Regions from separate parts of the Streptomyces sp. NPDC000229 genome, predicted to be linked through region 2. Evidence: predicted binding sites of a transcription regulator. Region 2 holds the regulator's gene; the other holds the start of a gene.
What was found. Region 2 encodes HspR, which represses chaperone genes until heat shock. Its sites were predicted from a motif close to TTGAGNNNNNNNNNCTCAA; they were not measured.
Positions count from the first base shown of each region.

Region 1: lon (endopeptidase La) is a predicted target of HspR. The motif match lies at 1,224-1,242, and genes of this name have one in related genera.

Region 1 is NZ_JBEPEL010000019.1:40,884-44,290, reverse strand. Features, by position in the region: gene ABT360_RS12880 (nucleotidyltransferase domain-containing protein) at 1-439, opposite strand, end outside; gene ABT360_RS12875 (hypothetical protein) at 545-1,024, opposite strand; gene lon (endopeptidase La) at 1,265-3,407, shown strand, end outside.
Region 2 is NZ_JBEPEL010000078.1:26,165-29,571, forward strand. Features, by position in the region: gene ABT360_RS28475 (helix-turn-helix transcriptional regulator) at 1-918, shown strand, start outside; gene ABT360_RS28480 (hypothetical protein) at 921-1,412, shown strand; gene ABT360_RS28485 (heat shock protein transcriptional repressor HspR) at 1,858-2,304, opposite strand; gene dnaJ (molecular chaperone DnaJ) at 2,306-3,407, opposite strand, start outside.

The DNA.
Region 1 (3,407 bases), on a different contig from region 2:
GGGCGAGCAGCGACGTGGGCCGGTAGCGGGGCAGCCGCCCGGCGAGGTCCTCACCCAGCAGCGGGGTGCACAGGCAGGCGACGAAGAAGCCCAGGTCGTAGCGTTCGCGCTCGCTCAGCAGGGTGGGCGCGCCGAAGAGCAGGGTCCCGACGCCGTCGATCTGCGGGAAGCGGCGGTCCAGTTCCGCGTCCATGCCGGCCGCGGCGTCCCGGTCGGCGTCGGTGGGCTCCTCGTGCAGGGCGATCAGCAGGTCGAGGTCCGAGACGCCGGGCGTGGCGGTGCCGCGGGGAACGCTGCCGTACAGATACGCGCTGTGGAGTCGTGCGGGGCCGAAGGTCTTCCCGATCCGTACGCGCGCGGCGTCGACCACCGGGACGAAGGCCTCCGGTACACGGTCGAGCGAGACCTCACGGGCCAGAGTGCCGTCCTCGTTCAGCATGCGCCCCACTCTGCCCCTCCGGGCTGCGCGTGTCGGCTACCAGTGGCGTGCGCAGGTGATGTCCGCGACGCCATCAGCCGGCCGACGGTGCCCGGCGGAGGCGTCTCACAAGGCTGTGGGGCCAGGCCCGTCGTAGTAGCCCGGACGAGCCAGGAGGACGGAACCGAAGTAGTACCCCTGCTCTTCGTCGGGCTGGTCGTCGGCCTCGAAGGGGCGCCAGAAGCTGAGCAGCAGATCTGGTGCGACGAACGACGCGGAGTCCTCCGGATCGGGGGTGACGGTGGTGAGCGCGGCCATGCGCGTCACCACCTCACGGGCCGGCAGGGCGAAGACGTCGACGCCGCGGAAGAGCACGGAATCCGACGGGTCGGACGGTCGTCCGAACTCCACGGACTCCAGTCGGTCGCGCACACAGCCGATGCTGATCATCAAGCCGCTCGGGCGGACGATGTGCTGTCCTGCGCGGTCGGACGGCGAGTGCTCCTCGGAGGCGCGCAGCGACTGGAGCGCGCTGTCGGCTTCTCGCCGTGACATGCCGATCCGCAGGGGGCCCACACCTGTGGGCGGAACGAGCGCGAAGTCCATGGGCGCATGGTGCCACGAGCGGTTTCGAGGAGTGGGGGCGAGAGGCCGGGGGCCGGTCGGGGCCTCTCTTCGCGCTCGTGCGAGACCTCGTCCACGCCGAGCTGACGGTGCCTGCCGGGCCAGGTTCACCGCTACAGGACACGAGAGGGTGATCGCTCACAGCGAACATCCATGGGGAACACTGCGGCTGTCATAAGCATTGAGTGTGTACAGCTCAACTTGACTGCCGAAGGGGAGATCATGGCATCGACGTCCACACCGCTCACCCTGCCCGTGCTGCCGCTCGACGATGAGGTCGTGCTGCCCGGGATGGTGGTGCCACTGGACCTGTCCGACTCCGAGGTGCGAGCCGCGGTGGAGGCCGCCCAGGCCGCCGCCCGGTCGTCGGGAGCGCAGGGCAAGCCCAAGGTCCTGCTGGTGCCGCGCATCGACGGGACGTACGCGGGGATCGGCGTCCTCGGCACCGTCGAGCAGGTCGGGCGGCTCTCCGACGGCGACCCCGGCGCGCTCATCCGCGGCCGTGGCCGTGTGAAGATCGGCGCCGGTACGACCGGCCCGGGCGCCGCCCTGTGGGTCGAGGGCACCACCGTCGAGGAATCGGTCCCCGACCCGCTGCCCGGGCAGATCACCGATCTGGTCAAGGAGTACAAGGCGCTCGCCACCAGCTGGCTCAAGAAGCGCGGTGCCTGGCAGGTCGTCGACCGGGTCCAGCAGATCGACGGCGTCTCCGCCCTCGCCGACAACTCCGGCTACTCGCCCTTCCTGACCGTGGCCCAGAAGGTCGAACTGCTGGAGACCGAGGACCCCGTGGCCCGCCTCAAGCTCGCCACCGAGCAGCTGCGCGACCACCTCGCCGAGCAGGACATCGCCGAGTCCATCGCCAAGGACGTCCAGGAAGGCGTCGACAAGCAGCAGCGGGAGTTCCTGCTGCGCCGCCAGCTCGAAGCCGTACGCAAGGAGCTGCGCGAGCTCAACGGAGAGAAGGACGGTGAGGAGTCCGACGACTACCGGGCCCGCGTCGAGGCCGCCGACCTCCCCGAGAAGGTGCGCGAAGCCGCCCTCAAGGAGGTCGACAAGCTGGAGCGGTCCAGCGACCAGAACCCCGAGACCGCCTGGATCCGCACCTGGCTCGACACGGTCCTGGAGATGCCGTGGCACGAGCGCACCGAGGACAGCTACGACATCAAGGGCGCCAAGCAGGTCCTCGACGCCGAGCACGCCGGCCTGGAGGACGTGAAGGAGCGCATCACCGAGTACCTGGCGGTACGCAAGCGGCGCGCCGACCGCGGCCTCGGCGTATTCGTGGGCGGGCGGCAGAAGGAAGGGGCGGCGCGAAGCGCCTCGGTTGAGGGTGGTGGTGGGAGACGGGCGGGCGGCGCGGTCCTCGCGCTGGTGGGCCCGCCCGGCGTCGGGAAGACGAGCCTCGGTGAGAGCGTCGCGCACGCGATGGGACGGAAGTTCGTACGGGTCGCCCTCGGCGGCGTACGCGACGAGGCGGAGATCCGCGGCCACCGGCGTACGTACGTGGGCGCCCTGCCGGGCCGGATCGTGCGGGCCGTCAAGGAGGCGGGGTCGATGAACCCGGTGGTCCTGCTCGACGAGATCGACAAGGTCGGCTCCGACTTCCGGGGCGACCCGGCGGCCGCGCTGCTTGAGGTCCTCGACCCGGCGCAGAACCACACCTTCCGCGACCACTACCTGGAGGTCGAACTCGACCTGTCCGACGTGGTCTTCCTCGCCACCGCCAACGTCCTGGAGGCCATCCCCGAGGCGCTCGCCGACCGGATGGAGATCGTCCGCCTCGACGGCTACACCGAGGACGAGAAGGTCGTCATCGCCCGTGACCACCTCGTGCCGCGCCAGCTGGAGCGGGCGGGCCTGGAGAGCGGCGAGGTGACGCTGGACGAGTCGGCGCTGCGCAAGCTCGCGGGCGAGTACACCCGTGAGGCGGGCGTCCGGAACCTGGAGCGGTCCATCGCCCGGCTGCTGCGCAAGGTCGCCGCCAAGCACGAACTGGGCGACCAGGAGTTGCCGTTCACCATCGGCGAGGGCGACCTGCGCGGGCTCATCGGACGGCCGCACCATGTGCCCGAGTCCGCCCAGGACCCGGCCGAGCGCCGCACCTCCGTACCCGGCGTCGCCACCGGCCTCGCCGTCACCGGCGCGGGCGGTGACGTCCTGTTCGTGGAGGCGTCGCTGGCCGATCCGGAGACCGGCGCGGCGGGACTGACGCTGACCGGCCAGCTCGGTGACGTGATGAAGGAGTCCGCGCAGATCGCCCTGAGCTTCCTGCGCTCGCACGGCGCCGAACTGGAGCTGCCCGTCACCGGCCTGAAGGACCGGGGCGTGCACATCCACTTCCCGGCGGGCGCGGTGCCCAAGG
Region 2 (3,407 bases):
TCCGAGCTCTACGCCAACGCCTTGCGCAGCGGACGAATACCCCGGTCAGAGGCGGATGAGGTGCCCTGTCTCCTCGACCTCGCGCTGCTGCACCCCGACCCGGACGACGCCCAGTGGCTCCGCCCCGTCCCGCCCTCCTCCGCGCTGGCCCAACTGCTCCAGCCCATCGAGCGCGAGATCCTGGAGCGTAGACGTCTTACGGTCGAACTGTCCGACGCGTTCGAGCCATTCATGGCGATCAGCGCCCAGAACGCCCCCACCACGCACGCCATCACCGTGCTGGAGGGACTGAGCCGGATCAACGCGACGCTGGACCGCGTGGTCGCCGGCTGCGAGAAGGAGCTGCTGACCGTCCAGCCCGGCGGCGGACGCCCCGCCCACGGCCTGAGCGAGGCACTGCGCCGCGTACGGCCGCTGCTCGGCCGGGGCATCCGGATGCGCACGCTCTACCAGCACACGGCCCGCCACACCGAACTGACGCTGACGTACCTGGAACACGTGGGCCCCGAGGTGCAGGTGCGCACCCTGGAGCAGATCATCGACCGGCTGATCATCGTCGACCGCGAAGTGGCCTTCGTACCGGCGCGCAGCGACCGCCAAGTCGCCCTGGAGCTGCGCCACCCCGGCCTGGTCGCCTACCTCGCCGGAGTCTTCGACCAGTTCTGGCAGCTGGCCGTGCCGATCAACGAGGAGATCCCGTACGACCTGAAGTCCGACGGCATCAGCGGCGTCCAGCGCTCCATCGCCAAACTCCTCGTGGAAGGCCACGTCGACGAGGCGATCGCCCGCCGCCTCGGCATGAACGTACGGACGTGCCGCGCCCACATCGCCAAGCTCGCGGCCGTCCTCGGCAGCGGGAGCCGTGCCCAACTGGGATATCTCATAGCGCAGTCGGGCATCCTGGAGCAGGATCACTGACCATGCACGACCACTTCCCCGCCACACCGACCGTGCGCCTGCTGTCCGGCGCCGGCACGCTCGACGTCACGGGCCCCGGCCTCCCGCACGTACGGCTGGTCCGCGCCACCGGCACGGAGCCCGACCCGCACATCCCGATCGGCACCCGTGACCCCGCCCTGCTGACGCTCACCGTCGACGGCCGGCCGGCCGGGATCGCACCTGCCAAGGGCCGGCTCTCCCGCCGCTCCTACCGCGTCGACGCCCGCGTCGGCACCGCCCGCTACCGGCTCGTGCCCTGCGGGTACGGCGAGAGCCGGCTGCTGCGCAACGGCCGCCGGCTCGGCGAGCTTCAGTCCACCGGCGACGGCCACGTCACCACCGACTGGGACGAGAACGCCAAGGTGGCGGCCCAGGACGTCGCCGTCGGCACCGCCCTCGCGGCGGCCTTCGGGACGGGCGCCCAGCCCTTGTGGGAGACGACGCTGGACGCGGTGACCGAGCTGATCCCCTAGGGCCTCTCGTTCGGATCTTGCTGGGCTCGTGACGCCTGGACACCGCACCCTGATCCAGCCTGATCCAAACGAAAGACCCCAGGCCGGGTCGTACGGCGCCCAGGGCGTGACCTCGACGGCCCCGGTGTTGCCGAGGTCCAGCGGCCCGTCCGGGGCGACCGTCTGGGCCGCCACGCCGGGGCGGGGGTCACGCGCAGATACGCGCCGCTGGTCGCCACGGCGTCGGTGCGGGTCACCGTGTTGCGCCAGGCCACCGACGCCTCGGCGCGCTCACCGCCACCGCCCCCAGCGCCGTCAGGACCACCAGCACGGCCCCCGTGCCCGCCCCACGTATCCGGTGCCGCCGATTCGTCCGCACGCCGGGATCATCACACGCGCGTACACCCGCCCGTACATACGGAAGAAGGCCCCCTCCGCCGGAACGGAAGGGGCCTCACGGAACGTGTCACTCCCCGCGCTTGGGCGGACGCCACACCACCAGCGCGCTCGCCTGCTGCACGTCCTGGTACGGGACCAGGTCGCGCCGGTACGAGGCGTGCACCTGCGCCTCGCGCTGCCGCATCGCCGCCGCCGCGCCCTCGACCGCCGCCGTGAGCTCGGCGACCCGGGACTGGAGGGCGGCGACCTGGTTCTCCAGCTCGATGATCCGCTTGATGCCCGCCAGGTTGATGCCCTCGTCCTGCGACAACTGCTGCACCTGCCGCAGCAGTTCGATGTCACGCGCCGAGTAGCGCCGGCCCCGCCCGGCCGTACGGTCCGGCGAGACCAGGCCCAGCCGGTCGTACTGGCGCAGCGTCTGCGGGTGCAGTCCGCTGAGCTGGGCCGCCACCGAGATGACGTACACCGGTGTCTCGTCGGTCAGCTCGTACGGATTGCGACGGCGTCCGTCCATTTCAAGCCCCCTTCGCGGCCTGGAACAGCTCGGCCCGCGGGTCCTCACCCGCCGTGGCCTCCCGGTACGTTTCGAGCGCCTCGCGCGCCTTGTCGCTCAGGTCCTTGGGCACGGCCACCTCGACGGTGACGAGCAGGTCCCCGCGCGTGCCGTCCTTGCGGACCGCGCCCTTGCCCCGGGCGCGCATCGTGCGGCCGTTGGGCGTGCCGGCCGGGATCTTCAGCGTGACCGCGGGCCCGCCGAGGGTCGGCACCCTGATCTCGCCGCCGAGCGCCGCCTCGTCGAACGTGACGGGCACCGTGACGGTCAGGTTGTCGCCCTTGCGGCCGAACACCGGGTGGGCGTCGACGTGCACCACCACGTACAGGTCACCGGCCGGGCCGCCCCGCTCGCCGGGCGCGCCCTTGCCGCGCAGCCGGATGCGCTGCCCGTCGGAGACGCCCGCGGGGATGCGGACCTGCATGGTGCGGGACGACTTGGCGCGCCCGCTGCCGTGGCACACGTCGCACGGGTCCTGGGCGATGAGCCCGCGGCCCTTGCAGTCCACGCACGGGTCGGTCAGCGAGAAGGAGCCGCTGCCGCCGCGCGAGACCTGCCCGGTGCCGACACAGGTGGGGCACACACGGGGCGTGCCGTTCTTGTCGCCGGTGCCGGAACAGGCCTTGCAGGGCTGCTGGCTGGACATCCGCAGCGGGACCGTGGCCCCGTCCACCGCCTCGGTGAAGCTGAGCGTCACCTCGGACTCGATGTCCTGGCCCCGGCGCGGCTGTGTGCGGGTGCCCGCGCCGCCCCGGTTGAACAGCCCGCCGAAGACGTCCCCGAGGCCCCCGCCGAAGCCGCCGGCACCGCCGGCTCCGCCCTGGGCGCCGCCGAAGAGGTCACCCAGGTCGAAGTTGAACGTGCCGCCGGCTCCGCCGCCCGGACCGGCGCGGAAGCCACCGTTGCCGAACAGGGCGCGGGCGTCGTCGTACTCCTTGCGCTTCTTGGGGTCGCCGAGGATGTCGTTCGCCTCGGAGATCTCCTTGAAGCGCGCCTCCGCGCTCGCGTCACCCTTGTTGGCGTCCGGGTGGAACTCGCGGGCGAGCTTCCGGTACGCCTTCTTG